3 regions of the Streptomyces sp. NPDC054770 genome follow, and region 1 is predicted to be linked to each of the others. Evidence: riboswitches for the same ligand, from Rfam matches in the RefSeq annotation. Region 1 holds a riboswitch; each other region holds the start of a gene.

Evidence for each region. Region 1 has a riboswitch for S-adenosylmethionine ahead of ACWGKQ_RS29510 (ABC transporter substrate-binding protein). Riboswitches for the same ligand answer to the same signal wherever they lie in the genome.
Region 2: it holds a riboswitch for S-adenosylmethionine, as region 1 does, so the genes downstream of both, ACWGKQ_RS49035 (amino acid ABC transporter permease) here and ACWGKQ_RS29510 (ABC transporter substrate-binding protein) in region 1, are expected to answer to the same signal.
Region 3: it holds a riboswitch for S-adenosylmethionine, as region 1 does, so the genes downstream of both, thrC (threonine synthase) here and ACWGKQ_RS29510 (ABC transporter substrate-binding protein) in region 1, are expected to answer to the same signal.

Annotation. Positions count from the first base shown of each region.
Region 1 covers NZ_JBSHBL010000039.1:8,370-16,236, reverse strand. The annotation lists gene ACWGKQ_RS29530 (dipeptidase) at 1-474, opposite strand, end outside; gene ACWGKQ_RS29525 (dipeptide ABC transporter ATP-binding protein) at 471-2,138, opposite strand; gene ACWGKQ_RS29520 (ABC transporter permease) at 2,131-3,078, opposite strand; gene ACWGKQ_RS29515 (ABC transporter permease) at 3,082-4,164, opposite strand; gene ACWGKQ_RS29510 (ABC transporter substrate-binding protein) at 4,161-5,810, opposite strand; SAM riboswitch class IV at 6,070-6,179, opposite strand; gene ACWGKQ_RS29505 (beta-galactosidase) at 6,401-7,867, shown strand, end outside.
Region 2 covers NZ_JBSHBL010000123.1:13,082-20,948, forward strand. The annotation lists gene ACWGKQ_RS49010 (LLM class flavin-dependent oxidoreductase) at 1-1,105, opposite strand, end outside; gene ACWGKQ_RS49015 (putative leader peptide) at 1,172-1,267, opposite strand; gene ACWGKQ_RS49020 (GNAT family N-acetyltransferase) at 1,311-2,057, opposite strand; gene ACWGKQ_RS49025 (transporter substrate-binding domain-containing protein) at 2,106-3,134, opposite strand; gene ACWGKQ_RS49030 (amino acid ABC transporter ATP-binding protein) at 3,230-4,018, opposite strand; gene ACWGKQ_RS49035 (amino acid ABC transporter permease) at 4,015-4,995, opposite strand; SAM riboswitch class IV at 5,382-5,505, opposite strand; gene ACWGKQ_RS49040 (glutathione S-transferase C-terminal domain-containing protein) at 5,583-6,455, opposite strand; gene ACWGKQ_RS49045 (hypothetical protein) at 6,556-6,687, opposite strand; gene ACWGKQ_RS49050 (hypothetical protein) at 6,883-7,140, shown strand; gene ACWGKQ_RS49055 (hypothetical protein) at 7,231-7,867, shown strand, end outside.
Region 3 covers NZ_JBSHBL010000005.1:117,391-125,257, reverse strand. The annotation lists gene ACWGKQ_RS07170 (alpha,alpha-trehalose-phosphate synthase (UDP-forming)) at 1-1,322, opposite strand, end outside; gene ACWGKQ_RS07165 (glucosyl-3-phosphoglycerate synthase) at 1,444-2,388, opposite strand; SAM riboswitch class I at 2,546-2,708, shown strand; gene thrC (threonine synthase) at 2,727-4,013, shown strand; gene ACWGKQ_RS07155 (ubiquitin-like small modifier protein 1) at 4,057-4,332, shown strand; gene ACWGKQ_RS07150 (cold-shock protein) at 4,808-5,014, shown strand; gene groL (chaperonin GroEL) at 5,380-7,002, shown strand; gene ACWGKQ_RS07140 (NADH:flavin oxidoreductase) at 7,263-7,867, shown strand, end outside.

The DNA of each region.
Region 1 (7,867 bases):
CGAGTCGGCCCAGGAGGTGTTGTCGTTGTGCGTGAGGGTCACGTACCGCACGCCCAGCCGGGCGTACGAGCGCAGCACCCCGGACGACTCGGCGAGGCTGTGCCCGCCCTCGACCCCGAGCAGGGAGGCGATGCGTCCCTCGGTGAACGCCCGCTCGACGTCGGCGGCCGTGTAGGCGATCCGCAGGGTGCCGGGGTAGCGGGCGGCGAGCCGGTAGACGGCGTCGATCTGCTCCAGGGTGGCCACCACGGCCTCGGGCTCGGGCAACCCGGAGGAGACGTACACCGACCAGAACTGCGCGCCGACCCCGCCGGCGCGCAGCCGGGGCAGGTCGGTGTGCAACTCCGGGCGGCCGGCGTCGAGCCCTTCCACGCTGTAACCGGCCCGCGCGCGCAGCGCCACCGGCAGGTCGTTGTGCCCGTCGAAGACGGGTGTACTGCGCAGCACTTCCTCGATCAGTGTGCCGTCGCTCATGAGCCGGCCACTCCTTCCTCCACGGGTCGCTGCTGACGTCTCGCCTGCCGGACCGGGTCGGGCACCGGCAGGGCGGCGACGAGCCTGCGGGTGTAGTCGTCCTGCGGGCTGCCGAGCACCCGGCCGGTGGGACCCTCTTCGGCGATCCGTCCCCGGTGCAGTACCGCCACCCGGTCGGCGACCTGTTCCACCACGGCCAGGTCGTGGCTGACGAACAGCGCCGCGAAGCCCAGTTCCCGCTGGAGCTCGCCGAACAGGTCCAGCACCTTGGCCTGCACGGACACGTCCAGCGCGGAGGTCGGCTCGTCCGCGATCAGCAGCCTCGGCCGCAGCGCGAGCGCCCGGGCGAGGCCGGCGCGCTGACGCTGGCCGCCGCTGAGTTCGTGCGGGTAGCGGTCCGCGTAGGCGCGGGGCAGGCGCACCGCTTCGAGCAGCGACTCGGCCCGCGCCCGGATCTCCTTCGCACCCAGCTCCCGGCGGTGCACGACGAGCGGTTCCGCGATGCTTTCGGCGATGGTCAGCAGGGGATTGAAACTGGTGGCGGGGTCCTGGAAGACATAGCCGATCCGACCGGCCGTTCCCTTCCGCCTCCGGGTCAACGGATCGCCGAACAGCTCCAGTTGGCCGCCCGTCACCGCGGTCAGCCCGGCGATGGCCCGCCCGATGGTGGTCTTGCCGCTGCCGCTCTCACCGACCAGCCCGAGCACTTCACCCGCCCCGATCTCGAAACTCACCCCGTCCACCGCCCGGAAGCCCTTGCTCCCCAGCCGTCCGGGGTAGTCGACGACCAGTCGGCAGGCACGTACGACCGGATGTTCCTCCCCGTCCGCAGCGACCGACGGCCGCGCGCGTCCGCCGCTACCGAAGTCCGGTACGGCCGCGAGGAGTTCCCGGGTGTACGGGTGCGAGGGCGCCGCGAACAGCGTGCGCACCGGCGCCTGTTCCACCACCTTTCCGGCCCGCATGACCGCCACCCGGTCGGCGAGGTCGGCGACGACGCCCATGTTGTGGGTGATGAGCAGCACGGCGGTGCCGAAGTCGGTGCGGCAGCGGTGCAGCAGTTCCAGGATCTCCGCCTGCACCGTGACGTCCAGGGCGGTGGTCGGTTCGTCGGCGACGATGAGCCGGGTGCCCAGGGCGAGGGCCATGGCGATGACCGCGCGCTGCTTCTGACCGCCGGACAACTGGTGCGGGTAGTGGTCGACGCGGGTGGCCGGGTCGGGGATGCCGACCTTGTCCAGCCATTCCACGGCGAGCGCCCGCCGCTGGGCCCTGGAGCCGCCGCGCCCGTGGGCGCGCAAGCCCTCGGTGAGCTGCCAGCCGATGGTGAAGACGGGATTCAGCGCGGTGGAGGGTTCCTGGAAGACCATCGCGGCGTGCGTGCCGCGCAGGGCGCGCAGCCGGGCCGGGGACGCGGTGAGCACGTCCTCCGCGGGATCCGAGATGCCGTCACCGAGCAGCACCCGGCCGCGCACGGTCGCGGTGCCGGGCAGCAGGCCGAGGACGGACCGGGCGGTGACGGTCTTGCCGCTGCCGCTCTCGCCGACCAGGGCCAGCACCTCGCCGGGGGCGACGGCGAGGCTGACGCCGCGGACGGCGGGCGCCGCGCCGGTGTCGGTGGCGAAGCCGACGTGCAGGTCCTCGATGCGCAGCAGGTCAGTCATCGTCCCCGCCTCCGTCCGCGGGAAGGGCGGGGGCGCCGGTCCGGCGCCGCAGCCGCGGGTCGGCCAGGTCGGTGAGGCCCTCGCCGAGCAGGGTCGTGCCCAGCACCGTGAGCACGATGCCCAGGCCGGGCGGGATCGCCGTCCACCAGATGCCCGAAGTGACGTCGGCGACCGCGCGGTTGAGGTCGTAACCCCACTCGGCGGCGGAGTTGGGCTCGATGCCGAAGCCCAGGAAGCCGAGGCCGGCGAGGGTGAGGATGGCCTCCGAGGCGTTGATCGTGAAGATCAGCGGGAGGGTGCGCACCGAGTTGCGCAGCACGTGCCGGGTCATGATGCGCCACGGCCCGGTGCCGATCACCCGGGCCGCGTCGACGAACGGCTCGGCCTTCACCCGGATCACCTCGGCCCGTACGACCCGGAAGTACTGCGGTACGAAGGACACCGCGACCGAGCAGGCGGCCGCCCCGAGACCGCCGACGAGACTCGACCGGCCACCGCTGATCACGATCGACATGAGGATGGCGAGCAGCAGCGGCGGGAAGGCGTACAGCGCGTCCGCCAGCCCCACGAGGAGCCGGTCCAGCCGGCCCCCGAGGTAGCCGGAGACCAGCCCGAGCACGGTGCCCGGCACCACCGAGAGCAGCAGTGCGGCGACGATGATCAGCAGCGCGGTCCGCGCGCCCCAGACCGTCCGGGACAGGACGTCGTACCCGGCGATGGTCGTGCCCAGCGGGTGGGCGCCGCTCGGATGCTGCTGGGAGCCGAACAGGCCGTGAGTGTCACGGAGTTGGGCGTACCCGTGCGGGGCGAGGAACGGTCCCAGCAGTGCGGTGAGGACGAACAGCACGGTCAGGACCAGGCCGGTGAGCAGCATGGCCCGCTGTACTCCCGCGCCCGTCCGCAGCCGCAGCGGCAGCCGTCGTACCAGTACCAGCGCCATGACTCAGTACCTCACTCGCGGGTCGATCAGCGCGGCCACGACGTCGACGAGGAAGTTGGTCACCGCCACGACGACGGCGAACAGGGCCACGATGCCCTGCACCGCCGGGAAGTCACGCACCGTCAGGTAGTGGGCGAGCTCGTAGCCGAGGCCCTTCCACTCGAAGGTCGTCTCGGTGAGAACCGCGCCGCCGAGCAGGCCGGCGACCTGGAGCCCCAGCACGGTGACGACGGGGATCAGCGCGGGCCGGGTGGCGTGCCGGGTGACCAGGCGCAGCGGGGCCACGCCCCGGGAGCGGGCGGCCTCGACGTACTCGGCGGAGAGCGTGCCGATCAGGTTCGTGCGCACCAGCCGGAGCAGCACGCCGGCCACGAGCAGACCCAGGGCCACCCCGGGCAGCACGGCATGCCGGAGCACGTCCGTGATCGCCGTGCCGTCGCCGCTGCGCAGGGCGTCGACCAGGTACACGCCGGTCGTGCTGGTCTGGTCCTGGAGGAAGAGCTGGACACCGGTGCTCGCCCGGCCCGACGCGGGCAGCCAGCCCAGCCAGATCGCGAAGACCAGCTTCAGCAGCAGGCCCACGAAGAACACGGGCGTGGCGTAGGTCAGGATCGCGAACAGGCGCAGGACCACGTCGGGCGCCCGGTCGCGGTAGGCGGCCGCCACCATGCCCAGCGGGACGCCGATGACCAGGGCCACCAGGAGTGCGTAGCAGGCGAGTTCGACGGTCGCGGCGCCGTATGTGCCGAGGACACGCGTCACCGGCTGGTTGTCGGTGACCGTACGGCCGAAGTCGCCGGTGGCCAGCGAGCGCAGGTAGTCCAGGTACTGGGTGAGCAACGGCCGGTCGTAGCCCGCCTGGTGGAGCTTGGCCTGGAGCTGGTCCGGGGTGAGCCGGTCGCCGAAGGCGGCGCTGATCGGGTCGCCGGTCAGCCGCATCAGGAAGAAGACCAGACTGACCAGGATCAGCACGGTGGGGATGATGAGGAGGAAGCGGACCACCAGGTATCGGGCGAACCCGTACCCGGCGGCGCCGTCGGCCGGGGTGGCGACGGCGCCGGGGGTCTCCTGCGTCAGAGTGCTCACTTTTTCGAGAGTCCCGCCCAGCGGAACTGGTACCTCGCGTCCAGCTCGGCCGGCACCCCGCTGACGTCGCTGCGGGTGACGATGGCGGTGGACCCCTGGAGCAGCGGCAGCAGCGGCACCTGCGCGGCGGCCCTGTCCTGCGCCTGCTTCAGGAGCCCGGTCCGCTTCGTGGCGTCCGTCTCGGTCTCCTCCTTCTTGATCAGCGCACGCACGGCGGGGTCGTCGTAGCCGTTGGCGACCCAGCTGTTGGCCGAGTAGAAGGGCGAGAGGTAGTTGTCGGCGTCGAGGTAGTCGGCGTACCAGCCGAGCTGGTACAGCGGGTAGAGGTGCTTGACGCGGTCCTTGCCGTACTGGGTCCACTCGGTCGACTGGAGGTTCACCTTGAACAGCCCGGTGGCCTCCAACTGGGTCTTGACCAGCGCGTACTCGTCGGCCGAGGAAGACCCGTAGTGGTCGCTGTTGTACTGCAGGTTGAGCGTCACCGGGGTGCTCACCTTCGCCGCCTTCAGCCGGGCCGCCGCGGCGGCCTTGTCGGGGCCGCCCTTCTTGTCGCCGTAGAGCGACTTGAAGGAGGGGGTGGCGCCGGTCAGGCCGTCCGGGACGGAGCTGTAGAGCGGCTGGTAGGTGTTCTTGTAGACCTGCTGGGCGAGTTGGGACCGGTCGACGGAGTCCGCGACCGCCTGCCGGACGGCGAGGGCCTTCTTCGCGTCGGCGTTCTTCGTCCTGGTGCCGTAGGGCTGGGTGGCGAGGTCGAAGACGATGTAGCGGATGCCGTTGCCGGAGCCGGTGTGGACCTTGACGTCCTTCTGCTTGCCGAGGTCGTCCAGGTCGGCGGTGGTGAGCGTGCGGTAGACGGCGTCGATGGTGCCCTGCTGGACGTCGAGCTTCAGATTGCTTGCGTCCGTGTAGTACTTCAGCTGGATGTTCTCGGTCTTCGGCGCGCCCAGCTGCCCCTTGTACTCCGCGTTGGCGGTGAAGGACACCAGTGAGTTCTTGTCGTAGCTCTTGATGCCGTACGGCCCGTTCCACGGCTTGGCCGCGACGATCGCCTTGTCGTCGAGGATCTTGTCCGCGGGGAACACCTGCTCGTCCACGATGTAGCCGGCGGCCGTGGACAGCACCTGCGGGAACAGCGTGTCGTCGGCCGACTTGAGGGTGAAGACGACCGTGGTCGGGTCCGGGGCGGCGACCGAGGCGAGGTTGTACAGCAGCGACGACGGGCCGTTCTCGTCGGCGATCTTCAGGTCCCGGTCGAAGCTGAACTTGACGTCCGAGGAGGTCAGTTCATGCCCGTTGGCGAACTTCAGGCCCTTCTTCAGCGTGACCGTGTACTCCTTGGGCCCGGTCGGCCTGATCCCGGTGGCCAGGTCGGGGGAGACGTCCGCGGAGCCGTTCTGCTGGTTGAGCAGGGTCGCGTAGACCTCGCTCTCGATGGTGCCGGAGCCCGCGTCCCACGCCCCGGCCGGGTCGAGGCTGGCGACCTGGTCGGTGGTACCGACGGTGATCGCCGAGCCGGAGCTCGCGGTGCTTCCGTCCTTGCTGCTGGTGCAGGCGGTCAGCGCGACCAGGAACGCCGTGCCGAGGGATATCGCGCCGAGGCCGGGGCGAAGGGGTCTGGACGGCGTCGGACCGGTGTGGAATGCCATCAGGAGTCTCTACTTCCGCATCAGGGGTGCGTGAGGCAGCCGTGGCGCGAGGCTGCGCCATGGCGTGCGAGGGTCACGTGAGAAACAGGGGGGAGCGGGTCACACGGACGAGCGGCAGATGTGCCGACCCGGGGAGGGCGGGATCAGCCCTGACACAGACAGCTGGACACCAGCAGCAGGTCGACATGGAGCCGGGAACACAGCATCAGGGCCTTGGCCATGCCGTCCTCCCGGGTTCTGGCCCGCCTCGGGGCCGATGTGAGCGCACTTGCAGAAAGAAGAGATCCGCCGAGCCGTCACCTGGGGCACCCCGCTGCGTCGAGGGTTGCCGTCCGGCCAGCCAGGGCTTGATCACCGGAACTCGTAGCTCGCGCTCACCGTAGATCGGCTGTTCTCCCGGCGTCAACATGCCCAGGGGCACACGGAGGTGACTTTATGTCAGTGATGTTTCGTCCAGCGGGGGTCACGCGCCGCCTCTGCCTTCTCGACGGTGTTCTTCCGCCCCATTGTGTTGAGCCTTGCACCCCCTTACTGTTCGACTTTGCCCGAGTCTGTTTGGTGTTGATTGCTCAGTCGGTCTGGAGGCCGCGGTGCGGAGTGATCGGATCGGTTCAGAGGCTGCGAGACCCGGTGGCGGCCGGTGGTGGCGGCCCGTTCTCGCGGCGGCGGCGACCATCGCCCTGGCCGCGGGCGTGATCGCGCCGGCCGCGGCGCAGGACATCGGCACGCAGGCGTCCGCCGCCGCGGCCACCGCCGCCCCGCAGACGCACACGGTGAGTCTGGACGGCTACTCGTTCCTCGTCGACGGCAAACGCACCTACCTGTGGTCCGGCGAGTTCCACTACTTCCGGCTGCCGAGCCAGGACCTGTGGCGCGACATCTTCCAGAAGATGAAGGCCGCAGGATTCAACTCCACCTCGCTGTACTTCGACTGGGGATACCACTCGCCGAAACCCGGTGTGTACGACTTCACCGGGGTGCGGGACGTCGACAAGCTCCTCGACATGGCCCAGGAGGCCGGGCTCTACGTCATCGCCCGCCCGGCGCCGTACATCAACGCGGAGGTCGACAGCGGCGGCCTGCCCGGCTGGCTGACCACCAAGGCCGGCAACAACCGCAGCGACGACCCGCGGTTCCTGAAGTACGCGGACGAGTGGCTGACGCAGATCGATCGGATCATCGCCCGCCACCAACTGACCAACGGCACCGGGTCGGTCATCGCCTACCAGGTCGAGAACGAGTACTACAACGGCTCGGCCGCCGGCCGCTCCTACATGCAGCACCTGGAGGACAAGGCCCGCGCCGACGGCATCACGGTCCCGCTGACCGGCAACAACAACGGCACCTTCAACTCCGGCACCGGCGCCCTCGACGTCGACGGCCCGGACTCCTACCCGCAGGGCTTCAACTGCTCGAACCCCTCGAAGTGGAACGGCGTCCCCGACATCAGCTACGACCACCCGGCCGGAAAACCGCTGTACTCACCGGAGTTCCAGGGCGGCGCCTTCGATCCCTGGGGCGGACCGGGCTACGACAAGTGCGCCCAGCTGATCAACGACCAGTTCGCCGACGTCTTCTACAAACAGAACATCGCCGTCGGCACCACCGCGCAGAGCTTCTACATGACGTACGGCGGCACCAACTGGGGCTGGCTGGGCATGCCGGAGAACTACACGTCGTACGACTACGGGGCCGCGATCCGGGAGACCCGCCAGCTCGACCCGAAGTACTACGAGGACAAGCTGATCGGGTACTTCACCCAGTCCGTCGCCCCGCTGACCAAGACCGAGGCGATCAGGGCCACCCCGCCGGACGACTCCGCGGTCGTCGACACCGCCCGGATGAACCCCGACACCAGGACCCAGTTCCACGTCCTGCGGCACGGCAACTCCACGTCCACCGCGGTCGACAGGACACACATCGCCCTGGACTTCAACGCCCAGCCGGCCGCGGACACCACCTACACCTGGGACGACCCCGACTCCGCGCTGCAGTACACCGGTTCGTGGTCGCACGTGGCCAACACCAGCTATACCGGCGGCGACTACAAGCACACC
Region 2 (7,867 bases), on a different contig from region 1:
GGACCAGGTCCGCGGTGATGCGCGGCAGGTCGTGGCCGAGCACGGCGGGCCGCAGCCGGAAGCCGGAGAGGCCTTCGGCGGCGAACTCCTCAAGGAGGTCGGCGAGTTGAGCGGCCGTCCCGGTGAAGATCCGGGCGTCGCCGGTGTACGCGCCGCCGTCGAGGGCGTCGAGGCGGTCCTTGCGGGCGGCGGCCGTGGCCGGGTCGTCGTCCAGGAGGACCACGAGGTCGCCGAAGACGTGCACGGTGTCCCCGGCCCGTCCGGCGGCCTCCTGTTCGGCGCGGATCTCGGCGACGATCGCGCGGGCGTCGGCGCCGTCCTGCGGGGTGACGTAGCCGACGTCGGCCTGGCGGGCGATCAGCCGGTAGGGGACGGTCTGGTGGCCGAGGGCGGTGACGAGCGGCTGGCCCTGCGGCGGGCGCGGGGTGATGGAGGGGCCCTTGACGCTGAACTGCCGGCCCTCGAAGCCGATGTAGTGCAGCTTGTCGCGGTCGATGAAACGGCCCGTGGCGGCGTCCCGGATCTCGGCGTCGTCCTCCCAGCTGTCCCAGAGCCGGCGCACCACCTCGACGTAGTCGGCGGCCTCGTCGAAGTGCTCGGTGAGCCGCTGCTGCCCGGCCGGGGTGCGCAGTGCCGCCAGGTCGACCGGCGGGAAGGCGCGCCTGCCGAAGTGGTCCGCCTCGTGCGGGCGGGCGGAGATCTGCACCCGCAGCCCGGCGCGGCCGGTGCTGACGTAGTCCAGGGTGGCGATCGCCTTGGAGATGTGGAACGGCTCGGTGTGGGTGGCGATCACCGTCGGCACCAGGCCGATGTGGCTGGACAGGGGCGCGATCCGGGCCGCGATCAGGACGGCGTCCAGGCGGCCGCGGACCTGGTCGGTGCGCTCGTCCGGCTCACCGTAGTGCGAGGACTGCAGGCCGAGGCCGTCCTCGATGGTGACGAAGTCGATGAGACCGCGCTCGGCCTCGGCGACCAGGTCCGCCCAGTAGCCGGCGCTGAACAGGTCGTGCGGCCGGGCGACCGGCTCGCGCCAGGAGGCGGGGTGCCAGCCGGTGCCGTCCAGGGCGACGGCGAGGTGCAGGTGGGAGTCGGGAGATGAGGACACAGTGGTGCCTTCCTGAAGGTCCGTACGAGGGCGCGCCGAAGGGAAGGGCGCAGCGGGGACAACTGGTCAGGAACAACAGAGCGCGCCGGCCACGCGCTGGAGGTCGATGTGCGGCCGGGAGTGCAGGACGGTACGGCGGCTGGGGCTGGGCACACGTGTCATGTCCCGCTCCTCCCGGCCGGCTCCGCGTACATCTCGTCGTGAGTCACAACAGACCGGTTTCCGTGGTTGTTCCCGGGCTGCGCACCAGCAGGGTGCGGGTACGGAGCCGCTCGGTGAAGCCGATCGACTCGTACAGCCGGATCGCGTTCGCGTTGCCGGGGGCCGCGTGCAGGAACGGCGTGTCGCCGCGCTCGCGGATACCGGCGGCGACCGCGCGGACCAGCCGGGTGGCCAGTCCCCGGCCCTGGTGCTCGGGGTCGGTGCAGACGGCGCTGATCTCCGTCCAGCCGGGCAGCCGCAGCCGCTCCCCCGCCATGGCGATCAGGCGGCCGTGGTGCCGGATGCCGAGATAGGCGCCCATCTCGACGGTCCGGGTGCGGAACGGGCCGGGCTCGGTCCGGGCTACCAGGTCCAGGATCTCGGGCACGTCGTCCGGTCCGAGCCGGACGGCCTCGGGGGCTGGCTCGGCCCGGAGTGCCGTGTCCACGAACTGGACACCCGTTCCGCCGCCGACCACCTCCCAGCCGGGCGGTGCCGCCTCGACCGGTTTGATCTTCACGATCGCTCCCGGGCCGACGAGCGTGTACAGGTCGGCCCAGGCGGCCGGGTCGGTGGGGTCGGCGAGGGCGGCGTAGGCGTAGACGTCGTCGGGGTAGCGGGCCGCCCGGCCGACCCGTTCCGCGAGGTGGGCGTGCGGGCCGGCGAGGGCCGACCAGACGGCGTTGTCGAGCGGGGACGTGCGGGGAGCGAGAGGGGCTCCGCCTCCGCGAAGGCCGGTCTGGAGAGTCACGGAGGCGGAGTCCTTCCTCAACCTGCGGGGTTGCTGTCTTACGGATGATCAGGAGTCGGAGAGCGGCAGTCCGGGCGGGTTGACCTCGGACTTGGCGACGGCCTCGTTGGAGAGGTTCCAGGCGGCCAGCCACTTGGCGTACTGCCCGTTCTTGATCAGGTAGTTGATCGCGTCGGCGAGCGGCTTGGCCAGGCCGCTGTCCTTCTTGGCGGTCGCCGCGATCAGGCCCTGGAGGGACGCTCCGGCTCCGGAGTAGGTGCCCGCGTTCCGGACCGCCTTGCCCGTGCCCTTCGTCTGGGAGACCTGGTAGGCGACCGAGGGGTTCGGGGCGAGGTAGGCGTCGATCTTCCCGGCGGCCAGCGCGAGATAGGTGCTGTTGTTGTCCTGGAAGTACTTGACGGTGAGCGGCTTCTTGCCCTCGGCGGCCAGCTTCTTCTTCCACTCCAGGAGGATCCGCTCCTGGTTGGTGCCGGCGCCCACGGCGACGGTCTTGCCGGCGAGGTTCTCGTAGTTGCCGTCGAAGTTCCACTTGTCGTCCGCCGCCACCGCGAAGCCGAGGTTGTCCTCCCGGTAGGAGGCGAACTCGTACTTCTGCTTGCGCTCCTCGGTGTCGGTGACGTTGGAGAAGGCGACCTGGACCTTGCCGCTGTCCAGACCGATGAAGAGGTTCTCCCAGGTCGAGTTCTTCAGCTCCGGCTGGAGACCGAGGACGGCGGCGACCAGGCGGCTGATGTCGGCCTCGGAACCGGTGAGGGTCTTCTGGTCCGAGCCGACGTAGCCGAGCGGCGGGGAACCGGCGGGCAGGAAGCCGACGCCGATCTCCAGCTTGCCGCTCTTCGCTATCGCCTTGGGCAGCTCGGCGCTGATCGACTTCACTTCGGAGACCTTGAGCGTCGTCTCCTTGGCGGCGCCGTTGGAGAGTGCTCCCACGGTGACCGTGCCGGAGGCGGCGCTGCCGGATGTGGTGGCCGCGTCGCTGTCGCCCCCGCAGGCGGCGAGCCCGGCGGCGAGGGAGGCGACGACGGTCGCCGCGGAGATGCCTCTGATCAGGCTGCGTCGGGTGAGGTGGGTGGGCATGGCCGTTCCTTGTCGCTGGAAGAGGTGTGCGGAGGTTGGGCGTGGGGGTTCTGCGTGGGGGTTCTGCGTGGGGGGAAGTCCGGGGGTGCGGCGGTTCAGAGGACCTTGCTGAGGAAGTCCCTGGTCCGCTCGTGCTGCGGCTTGTCGAGGACCTCGGAGGGCGGGCCCTGCTCGACGATCCTGCCGCCGTCGATGAAGACGACCCGGTCGGCGATCTCGCGGGCGAAGCCGATCTCGTGGGTGACGATGACGAGGGTGGTGCCGCTGGTCGCCAGGTCCTTGATGACGGCGAGGACCTCACCGACGAGTTCGGGGTCCAGGGCGGAGGTGGGCTCGTCGAAGAGGATCACGCCGGGGCGCAGGGCGAGGGCGCGGGCGATGGCGACGCGCTGCTGCTGGCCGCCGGAGAGCTGCCGGGGGTAGGCGCCGACGCGCTCGCCGAGGCCGACCCGTTCCAGGAGTTCCTTGGCCAGGGCCTGGGCCTCGGGCTTGGTGAGCTTTCCGGTGGCGACCGGGGCGGCGGCCACGTTGTCCAGCACGGTCAGGTGCGGGAAGAGGTTGAAGTTCTGGAAGACGAAGCCGATCCGGCTGCGCTGGGCCAGGATGGCGCGCTCGCTCAGCTCCTTCAGCCGGTCGCCCTGCCGCTTCACGCCGATCGGCTCGCCGTTGACGCTGACGTGGCCGATCTCGGGCTTCTCCAGGTGGTTGACGACCCGCAGCAGGGTGGACTTGCCGGAGCCGGACGGGCCCAGGATGACGGTGACCTCGCCGGGACGGATGGTCAGGTCGATGCCGTCCAGGACGCGGTGGGCGCCGTACCACTTGTGGACGTCGTGGATCTCCAGGGCGGCGGGGGCCGTCTCCAGAGTGTCGGTGCTGCTCATACGGCGGTCTCCCGGCGGATGCGGGCGCGCAGGTCGGTGAGGCCGGTGCGCAGCTTCTGGAGGGGCGTCGGCGGCAGCGTGCGGGTGGCGCCGCGGGCGTAGTACCGCTCGACGTAGAACTGGATCACGGAGACGACGCTGGTCAGGATCAGGTACCAGACGGTGACCACCAGGAGCAGCGGCACGATGTCGCCCGGGTAGGTGGAGCCCATGGTCTGCGCGGTGCCGAAGAGGTCGAGCAGCGAGACGTAGAAGACCAGCGAGGTGCTCTTGATCAGGCCGATGAGCTGGTTGACGTAGTTCGGGGTGATCGACCGCAGCGCCTGCGGGAACACGATCCGGCGGAACTGGTAGCCCTTGGGCAGGCCGAGCGCGGCGGCCGCCTCGTGCTGGCCCTGGTCCACGGAGAGGATGCCGCCGCGGACCACCTCGGCCGCGTAGGCGGCCTCGTTGAGGCTGAGGCCGATGACGGCGACCACCATGTCGGTGGCGAGCTTCGACTCGTCGAAGGAGAAGAAGGCCGGTCCGAAGGGGACGCCGATGCTCAACGTCTTGTACAGGGCGCTGAAGTTGTAGAGGAACAGCAAGACCACGATGAGCGGGATGGAGCGCAGCGCCCATACGTAGGTCCAGCTGACCGCGCGCAGCACCGGGCTCTTGGAGAGCCGGGCCAGGGCGAGCAGGATGCCGCCGAGGAGGCCCAACACCGCGCTGTAGGCGGCGACTTCGAGGGTGATGACCAGCCCGTCGAGGATGGTCGGCCGCAGGAACCAGTAGCCGAAGCGGTCCCACTGGTAGAAGGGGTTGGACACCAGTCCGTGCACGAACTGGACGGCCAGGACCAGGACGACGGCGGTGGCGATCCACCGTCCCGGCCTGCGCAGTGGCAGAACTCGCTGTGCGGCGAGGGGTCTTGACGGTTCGTCGGCGGCGGGGGGTGCCTCGGGGGCGATCGTGGCGCCTGGGGGTTCACTCATGGCGGGCTCCGGCGGAGTCGGACACCCACGTGTCCCACGGCGGGGGCCGCGCACCGTACCGTGTTCGGGCACGGCACGGTGCGCGGGGGCGCGCGGGACACGGGGCTGGGCGGACGGCGGCACACCGGGCGGCCGGTGTTTCGACGGGGACGCTGGGGTGCGAAGCTGCGGGAGATCGGCGGAAAGGCCTGGTCAGACCCGACAGCGGGCACAGCCCGGTGCGGTACACGCGCTACACAGGGCGCTGTTGACACGGAGCAGATCGACGGCGCGGTCGGCGACGAGCGGGCTCGGGTACGGGCGTACGCAGCCCACGGCGCGGCGCTGGGCCGTCCTGGAAGCTGCGTACATGTCCGTCACCTGTCACTGTCGAGCCGGCCCCGGGGGCCTCGCGCTTACCGAATCGTCGCTTGCCGAAACGTCGTCGGTCCGGTCGTCACCTGGGGCACCCCACCGCGATGCGAGGGTTGCCGGTCAGCAAGCCAGGGCTTGACGCTGACGCTCTTGACCGTTCTGGTCCGTAAGTAACGCAGTTGCCCGAACGAATGTCAACGCCTGTCCGACTGGCGGGACGGTTCGGGCCGCTCTCACCTGCGCGGAACGCCGGGAGCGTCCGCTGCGTGGCCCGCCCAGTCCAGGATCTGGACGGCCGCGCCGGCGGCTTCCAGGCCCTGGCAACGGCCGTGGTGACGGCGGGCGATGCCGTCGAGGTCGAGGTGGGCACCGAAGGCCGGGTGGGCCGCCAGCCGCCGGGCGTAGGCCCACAGCACCGGGTGGCCGGCGATGGCGTGCACGGCGGTGGCGTCCAGGTGGTTGCGGTGCACGGTGTCGAGTTGCACCAGGGTCACCCACAACTCGATGTCCGCGGCGGTGAGTTGACCGCCGACCAGGAACTCCACCCCGGTCAGCCGGCGTTCCAGGTCGGCCAGGGCGGCGAGCAGCACCGCCAGCGCCTTTGGGTCGCCGCCCTCGCGGCCGGCCCGCTGGGCGGCCTGCTCGATGTCCTCGGCGCACAGCCGCTCGACGGCCTCGATCTCGGCCTCGGCGCCGCACGGGTAGAGCCGGGCGACGCCGTCCCCGAAGTGCCGGTCCAGGTCGCGCAGGATGTCCCGGCTGTGGGTGCTGACGATACGGCCGGACCAGTCGTCGCTGAAGACCGGCGCGAGGGCCGGTCCCGAGTAGTGGTGGGCGCTGGCCTCGTACAGCGGGCGCAGTGCCGGGTGGCTGCCGTCGGGACAGTCCGGGACGGCGGGGAGGAAGGTGACCGGACAACAGTCGTCCAGGGCCAGCAGGCTGTGGCCGACGGCGATCCGGAGGCCGTCCGGACACGCGGTGGACAGGTGCAGCCGGTAGCGGCGCGGCACGGCGTAGTGACCGCTGCGCGCGTCCCGGCCGATGCGGCCACGGAAGGCGGGGGCGGTGCGGACGGACGGCACGGCGGCGAGTGGAGTGATGGACATGCGTCTCCCCGGGGGCGGGCGGGCGCGCGGACGTACGCGCGGCGGAAGCGTTCGTCGGTGGGTGCTCGGCGAGCTCTGGTGAGTCCTGACGGATGGGCGCTCAGCCTCTGCGGCCGGTGGCGCCGCACATCCGCAGCAGGTCGAGGTGGCGGCGGGAGGTGAGCAGGGGGCCGGCCCAGGGCGCGGGGCTCTCGCGGCGCTGTCTGCCGGTGAGCGTGCGCAGGCGACCCATCTTTCCCTACCTTTTCACTAGGATTCTCTTCTGGAGTGTCGATCCGCCTCCGCCCGGCGTCAAGAGGGCGTCCACGCCTGGGACGCCCGGCCCCGGCCCGGCCCGGCCCCAGCCACGCCCAGGCCCCGACTTGCCGCCGGACGGAAGGGGCGGTGCCCTGGGGGACGGGGGGCCGAGTGACAGGAGCCGGAGCCGATGACCGAGCCCCCGGGTCCCGGGCCCGTGCCCGGCGCGGTGCCCGAGACCTTCGCGTTCCGCTGCGGGCGGTGCGGGCACGGCTGGGAGGCCACCTTCCAGGCGGTGTTCTTCACCGACCCGGTCGCCGATCCGGACCTGCAGAGCACCCTGGAGTACGTCGACGAGGCCGGCCGGGCCGTACCGTCGCCGCTCACGGACGCGGTGTGCCCGCGCTGCGGCAGCCGGCGGGTGCGGATCACGGCGACCGGATCCTGACGCTCACCCGAATGGCACGCGCGGGTGGTCGGCGCCGGTGGCCGGTGGTGGCGTGGAGGGACGTACCGCGTTCCCGAGGAGGCAGTCGCGATGACCCGTCCGTCCCGACCCGCGCGTGTTATCGCCACGGCCCTGGCCGCGGGGACCCTGTTCGCCACGGCGGCATGCACGGACGGCAGCGGCTCCCCCGAGGCCGCGCCCGTCTCCCCCGCCGCCGAACGCTCCCCGTCCCCGTCGCGCACCCCTACCCTCACCGGTGCCGGGGCCCAGGCCGCGCTGATCACACCGGCCGACATCGAGGACGACTGGCAACTGGCCAACGACGCCGCCACCTGGCGCAACCAGATGCTGGTCGGCAAGGTCGACGTCGCCGAGTTCCTCAGCGCCAAGTCCGACGCCGCCGACTGCCAGCGGCTGCTGGACAGCCTCTACTCCGACACCCTGCTGGGCCGCGCCACCGGCGCCTCCGGGCTGCGCGGCTTCACCTCGCAGGACTCCCGGCTGCTGTACCAGGTCGGGGACTACGGCCAGGCCCAGATGGACGCCACCATCGGCTGGCTGAAGGGCCTCCCGGAGAAGTGCAACCAGTTCACCGCCACCGCCTCGGACGGCAGCAAGCGGACCGTGCAGGTCGTCGAGTACAAGGAACCGCCCAAGGTGGCCGACGCGCTGGCGGCGCTCACGGTCACCGTCCAGGGCACCTCCAACGGGCAGCCCGCCACGACCA
Region 3 (7,867 bases), on a different contig from region 1:
ATGCCCAACGCCCGCTGCAAAGCGTCCGCCGTCCCCCCGATGTCGTACGGGTTCACCACCACCGCGTCCTCGCCCAACTCCTCGTACGCCCCCGCCTCCCGCGACAGCACCAGCACGCACCCCTCGTCCGACACCACGGGGATCTCTTTCGCGACCAGGTTCATGCCGTCCCGGATCGGGTTCACCAGTGCCACGTCGGCCAGCCGGTACGCCGCCAGCGACCGTGCGAAGTCGTCCTTGACGTGCAGCACCACCGGCCTCCAACCCGCCGTTCCGTAGGCGGCGTTGATCTCGTCCGCGACCCGCTGCACTTCCGCCGTGTAGTCGCGGTACACGGACAGGTCCTGCCGTGACGGGTACGCGAACGCGACATGCACCACCCGTTCCCGCCACTCGGGGTGGTCGTCGAGCAGCTGCCGGTACGCCAGCAGCCCCCGCACGATGTTCTTCGACAGCTCCGTCCGGTCGACCCGGACGATGGTCCTGCGCCCCTCGCCGCCGATCTCCTCGCGCAGCGCCCGCATCCGCTCGTCCACGTCCGGCTCGTGCGAACGCTTCCGCAGGAAGTCCGCGTCGGCCCCCAGCCCGTGCACCCCGATCCGGGTCTCCCCGGAGGAGGGGATCCCAGGGCCCAGCACCGCATGACAGCAGGTGACGAACGCGTCCGCCCACCGCCGGGTCAGGAACCCCGCGTGGTCGGCGCCCAGGATCCCGCTCAGCAGCTCCGCCGCGATGTCGTCGGGGAGGAGCCGGAAGTAGTCCGGCGGTGCCCAGGGGGTGTGGGAGAAGTGGCCGATCCGCAGGTCGGGGCGGAGGCGGCGGAGCATCCGGGGGGCCAGTGCCAGGTGGTAGTCCTGGATGACCACCACCGCACCCTCCGCCGCCTCCTGCGCCAGCGCCTCCGCGAACGCCCGGTTGTAGGCCTGGTACGACCCCCACTGCCGCCGGAACTCCGCGTCGAAGACGGGCTCCAGCGGGGTCTGGTAGAGCATGTGGTGGACGAACCAGAGGACCGAGTTCGCGATGCCGTTGTACGCGTCGGAGAAGACGTCCGCGTCGATGTCGAGCATCCGGACCTGCTGCCCGCCGCTGTCCTCGGCCGGCAGCCGGCCGCCCCCGGCCCGCCGTACCGCCTCCCGGTCACCGTCGCTCAGCGCCGCGCACACCCACACCGCGTCCGCGTCCGGCCCGATCGCCGACAGCCCGGAGACCAGCCCGCCGCCGCCCCGTCTGGCGCGCAGCGAACCGCCCTCGCGCAGCTCGTACGAAACCGGTCCGCGATTGGACGCGACCAGCACCTCGGCACCGCCGGTGGAAGCCATACGCCACAACCTAGCCCGGCCCGGAAACGCTCAAACGTACGGCCACCTCCGACGCGCCGCCGTATACGGCCGTACGACGAACTCACGCCACGAACTCACGCCACGGATTCACGCCACGGATTCACGCCACCTTGCGTTCGGCGTACTCCGCGATCTCCGCCATCGGCGGCCGTTCCTCCGTGTCCACGGAGTACGTGCGCGGCTCGAAGCCGTCCTCGCCGCGTTCGAACTGGGTGAGGGCGGGGCGGATCAGATGGCCGCGGGCCAGCCGCAGCTGGGCCGTGCGGTAGATCGCGGCGGACATCCGGCCGAGGGCCTGGCCGTCCTGGTGGCGGTGTTTGCGGACCCCCACGTCGACCTGCGCCAGCGCGTCGAGCCCCACCAGGTGCAGGGCGTCGACCAGCATGCCCAGCTCCACGCCGTAGCCGACCGGGAAGGGAAGCTGTTCGAGCAGGGTGCGGCGGGCCGCGTACTCGCCGCCGAGCGGCTGGACGAAACCGGCCAGCTGCGGCCAGTGCATGTTCAGCAGCGGGCGGGCCATCAGTTCGGTGACCCGGCCGCCCTGTCCGGCGGCGCCGCCGAGCGGGCGGTCGTACATCGCCTTGACCAGGTCCACGTCCGGATCGGTGAGGAGCGGGCCGACGATGCCGGTGACGAAGTCGGAGGAGAAGTCGCGCAGGTCGGCGTCGATGAAGCAGACGATGTCCCCGGAGGTGACCAGGAGCGAGCGCCACAGGACCTCGCCCTTGCCGGGGACGGCGGGAATGCGGGGCAGGATCGCGTCACGGTGCACGACGCGGGCGCTGGCCGCCGCGGCGACGGCCGCGGTGCGGTCGGTGGAGCCGGAGTCGACGACCACGATCTCGTCGACGAGCGGCACCTGCTGCATGAGGTCATGGCGGATGATCGCGACGATGTCGCCGACGGTCTCCTCCTCGTTGAGCGCGGGCAGCACGACGCTGACCGTCTGCCCGGAGGACCGTTTGGCTGCCATCACCTTGTGCAGGGGACGGTCGGTCACGGACCAGGAGCGGGTGGCCAGCCAGCGCTCGACTTCTTCCAGCACGGTCAGCGGCTCCTCACTGTCACGGTCACACGACGAGGTGTGATCCATCTCGCGGTTCGGACGACTCACTCAACTGTCCTGGCCTTCGGTTACAGTCTTGAACAACGCCGATGACCATCGCATGTCCTGGGGTCACCCGGCGTTGACAACCGCATACAGCTCATCCAGAGGGGCAGAGGGAAACGGCCCGTTGAAGCCCCGGCAACCCTCCAGTCGGTTACTCGTAGATCGCCGATCAGTGTCGATCGCTCGCGAGGCTCCCGGCTAGGGAAGGTGCCAAATCCGTCTCACGGCGAGATGCGTCGTGAGGAAGATGAGGAGAAAGGGCCTCGCCTCACATGGCTGTGCAGACTGTTGCAAGCACCACGGAATCCACCGTCGACCTCGGTCCCGCCACCGCTCTGAGCTGCCGCGAGTGCGGTCACCGGGTGCCGCTCGGCCCGGTGTTCGCCTGCGAGGAGTGTTTCGGCCCGCTGGAGATCGCGTACGACTTCTCGGCCTACGACACCGAGGAGCTCCGCAAGCGGATCGAAGCGGGTCCCGCGAACATCTGGCGCTACGCGCCGCTGCTGCCCGTCCCCGCGGACGTGGCGACCAAGCCGAACATCAACCCCGGCTGGACCAAGCTCGTCCAGGCCGACAACCTCGCGCGCGAGCTGGGCGTCGACGCCGGCAAGCTCTTCGTGAAGGACGACTCCGGCAACCCGACGCACTCCTTCAAGGATCGCGTCGTCGCCCAGGCCATCGAGGCCGCCCGTGCCTTCGACTTCACCACCCTCTCCTGCTCCTCCACCGGCAACCTGGCCGGCGCGGTCGGTGCCGCCGCCGCCCGGGCCGGCTTCCGCTCCTGCGTGTTCATCCCGCACGACCTGGAGCAGGGCAAGGTCGTCATGGCCGCGGTCTACGGCGGCGAGCTCGTCGGCATCGAGGGCAACTACGACGACGTGAACCGTTTCTGCTCCGAGCTGATCGGCGACCCGGCCGGCGAGGGCTGGGGCTTCGTCAACGTCAACCTGCGGCCGTACTACGCGGAGGGCTCCAAGACCCTGGCGTACGAGATCTGCGAGCAGCTCGGCTGGCAGATCCCGGACCAGCTGGTGATCCCGATCGCCTCCGGCTCGCAGCTCACGAAGATCGACAAGGGTCTGCAGGAGCTGATCAAGCTCGGTCTTGTCGAGGACAAGCCGTACAAGATCTTCGGTGCCCAGGCCGAGGGGTGCTCGCCGGTGTCGGTGGCCTACAAGGAGGGCCACGACGTGGTCCGCCCGCAGAAGCCGAACACCATCGCCAAGTCGCTCGCCATCGGCAACCCGGCCGACGGGCCGTACGTCCTCGACATCGCGCGGCGCACCGGCGGCGCGGTGGAGGACGTGAACGACGAGCAGGTCGTCGACGCGATCAAGCTGCTCGCGCGGACCGAGGGAATCTTCGCGGAAACCGCCGGCGGGGTGACGGTTGGAGTCACCAAGAAGCTCATTGAGAATGGGTTGATTGATCCGGCGAAGACGGTCGTTGTACTCAACACCGGTGATGGACTGAAGACGCTGGACGCCGTCGCGGGTACCGGGCTCACCGCGACCATTCGCCCGAATCTGGAGTCTTTCCGCGAAGCCGGGCTCGCCTGAGTCCCCCGAGAAATAGGGCGTTGCCCAGACCGGAGGTAAAAACGTGAGCGTCACCGTTCGCATCCCCACCATCCTGCGCACCTACACCGGCGGCCAGGCCGAAGTCACCGCCGAAGGCGCCACCCTCGGCGAGGTCATCTCCGACCTGGAGAAGAAGCACACCGGGATCTCCGCGCGCGTCCTGGACGACCAGGGCAAGCTGCGCCGGTTCGTCAATGTGTACGTCAATGACGACGACGTGCGGTTCGAGCAGGGCCTGGAGACCGTCACCCCGGACGGGGCCGGCGTCTCCATCATCCCGGCCGTCGCCGGCGGCTGACCCGCCGACCCGCTGACCTGCATGACAGGCTGATCGAATGACCGAACATTACCTTCGGTAACGCCGATCACCGAGTGTTCATCCGATTGCCCCCTCCGTGAGAGAAGTGGAGGGGGCAATTCTGTGGGGTTGAGCGCGGTAGAGTTGGGGAACGCGGTCCCGATCTCCAGGTCGGAAGCCCCGAATTCATACCGCAGGCCCGACAAGAAGTAGCCAAAGTGCACGGGTTGAATGCGGCTTTTGTGGCCTTTATAGAGCCCGACTTGCCCTGAATTCGGCCGAATTCTCGCTACATTCCGGACCGCGCCCGTCCAGAATTCTCGTCCGATTGACCTGTTGCAGAGGGCAGTTGGACAGATACATTCAGCCGCGGTCGACGCGTTCCGGCGCACGCCCCCAACCATTGGGGGGTGAGGTCTGACCCGGATCCGCGAAGTGTGGATCTGTGCAAGGGCCAGTAATAGGGGAGTTAGGCATGGCTCAGGGCACCGTCAAGTGGTTCAACGCGGAGAAGGGGTACGGCTTCATCGCGGTCGACGGTGGTGCGGATGTTTTCGTCCACTACAGCGCGATCCAGATGGACGGGTACCGCACCCTGGAGGAGGGTCAGCGAGTCGATTTCGAGATCTCGCAGGGCCAGAAGGGGCCGCAGGCGGACATGGTCCGGCTGGCGACCGGCTGAAGCACGCGCCGACTGACAGCGACGTTCTTCTGTACTTCTTCGAAGGGCTCGTGCCTCCCGGGGTACGGGCCCTTCGGCATGTCCGAGCACCTCTTCGCCACCTCTTCGGCCCCTCTTCATTCACCTCTTCGCCCGTCTCTCCGCCCCTCTCTTCGGCCCCAGTCCTCGAGAGCCGCTTGCACTCGCCTAGGGCGAGTGCTAATCATTGGCGTTAGCACTCTGAAGGTGAGAGTGACAACGAAGGACCGGGTCGGTGAGGCCCGCAGGCCGGGTGGGGCAAGGAACCCACGGGTCGGCGAGCCGTCCGTCGCGGGCGCGGGCGCGGTCCTGAAGACTCACCCCCAGTCCTGGAGGGACCACTTCACATGGCCAAGATCATCGCGTTCGACGAGGAGGCGCGGCGCGGCCTTGAGCGCGGTATGAACCAGCTCGCCGACGCCGTCAAGGTCACCCTCGGCCCCAAGGGCCGCAACGTCGTCCTTGAGAAGAAGTGGGGCGCCCCCACGATCACCAACGATGGTGTGTCCATCGCCAAGGAGATCGAGCTGGAGGACCCGTACGAGAAGATCGGCGCCGAGCTGGTCAAGGAAGTCGCCAAGAAGACGGACGACGTCGCCGGTGACGGTACGACCACCGCGACCGTGCTCGCCCAGGCCCTGGTCAAGGAAGGCCTGCGCAACGTAGCCGCCGGTGCCAACCCGATGGCCCTCAAGCGCGGTATCGAGAAGGCCGTCGAGGCGGTCTCCGGTGCCCTCCTGGAGCAGGCGAAGGACGTCGAGACCAAGGAGCAGATCGCCTCCACGGCCTCCATCTCCGCCGCCGACACCCAGATCGGCGAGCTCATCGCCGAGGCCATGGACAAGGTCGGCAAGGAAGGCGTCATCACCGTCGAGGAGTCCCAGACCTTCGGTCTGGAGCTGGAGCTCACCGAGGGTATGCGCTTCGACAAGGGCTACATCTCGGCGTACTTCGCCACCGACATGGAGCGTATGGAGGCGTCCCTCGACGACCCGTACATCCTGATCGCCAACTCGAAGATCGGCTCCGTCAAGGACCTGCTCCCGCTCCTGGAGAAGGTCATGCAGTCGGGCAAGCCGCTGCTGATCATCGCCGAGGACGTCGAGGGCGAGGCCCTGTCGACCCTGGTCGTCAACAAGATCCGCGGCACCTTCAAGTCCGTCGCGGTCAAGGCCCCGGGCTTCGGCGACCGCCGCAAGGCGATGCTGAACGACATCGCCATCCTCACCGGCGGCGAGGTCATCTCCGAGGAGGTCGGTCTCAAGCTCGAGAACACGACCCTCGACCTGCTGGGCAAGGCCCGCAAGGTGGTCATCACCAAGGACGAGACCACCATCGTCGACGGCGCCGGCTCGTCCGACCAGGTCGCCGGCCGGGTCAACCAGATCCGCGCCGAGATCGAGCAGTCCGACTCGGACTACGACCGCGAGAAGCTCCAGGAGCGCCTGGCCAAGCTCGCCGGTGGCGTCGCCGTCATCAAGGCCGGTGCCGCGACCGAGGTCGAGCTCAAGGAGCGCAAGCACCGCATCGAGGACGCCGTGCGCAACGCCAAGGCGGCCGTCGAGGAGGGCATCGTCGCCGGTGGTGGCGTGGCCCTGCTCCAGGCCTCCCAGGTGTTCGAGAAGCTGGAGCTGGAGGGTGACGAGGCGACCGGCGCGCAGGCCGTGAAGCTCGCCCTCGAGGCCCCGCTGAAGCAGATCGCCGTGAACGCCGGCCTCGAGGGCGGCGTCGTGGTGGAGAAGGTCCGCAACCTCACCCCGGGTCACGGCCTCAACGCCGCGACCGGCGAGTACGTCGACCTGATCGCCGAGGGCATCATCGACCCGGCGAAGGTGACGCGCTCTGCCCTGCAGAACGCCGCCTCCATCGCCGCGCTGTTCCTCACCACCGAGGCCGTCATCGCCGACAAGCCGGAGAAGGCCGCCGCGGCCGCTCCGGGCGGCATGCCGGGCGGTGACATGGACTTCTGAGCCTGACGGCTCGGCGGTTCCGACGCAGCACCGAGGGCGGCACTCCCTGTTCGACAGGGGGTGCCGCCCTTCGTCGTGCATTCCGTCGTGCGTTGTCGGCCTCGGGGCCGTGTCCGGGGTCACACGGCACCCGCGCGGGACCGGGAATGTGCACGACCGGGCAGGTCGTTGTGCACAGACGTGCACTCGATGCGTGTGCACATACCGTCTGGTATACGACTACCGTCTGATACACGACCTATTCACGAGGAGCCCCCCACGTGACCGTCACCACGCCCCCCGCCTCCCGCGCGGCCGAGATCCTCTCCCGTCCCATCGCCCTGAACGGGCTCACGGTCCCCAACCGGATCGCGATGGCGCCGATGACCCGCCAGTTCAGCCCCGGCGGCATCCCCGGCGAGGACGTGGTCTCGTACTACTCCCGCCGGGCCGCCGCCGGTGTCGGTCTGATCGTCACCGAGGGGACCTACGTCGGCCACGACTCGGCCGGAGGCAGCAGCCGCGTCCCGCGGTTCCACGGCGAGGAGCAGCTGGCGGGCTGGGCGAAGGTCGCCGAGGGCGTGCACGCGGCCGGCGGCACCATCGTCCCGCAGCTGTGGCACATCGGCATGGTCCGCAAGCAGGGCCAGGCGCCGGTCGCGGACGCCCCCGCCGTCGGCCCCTCCGGCATCCGCCTGGACGGCACCGAGGGCGAGGGCAGGGCGATGACCTCGCAGGACCTGGACGACGTGATCCGCGCGTTCGCCGAGGCCGCGGCCGCCGCCGAGCGCATCGGCTTCGACGGCGTCGAGCTGCACGGTGCCCACGGCTACCTGCTCGACCAGTTCCTGTGGGCGGGCACCAACCGCCGCACCGACGCGTACGG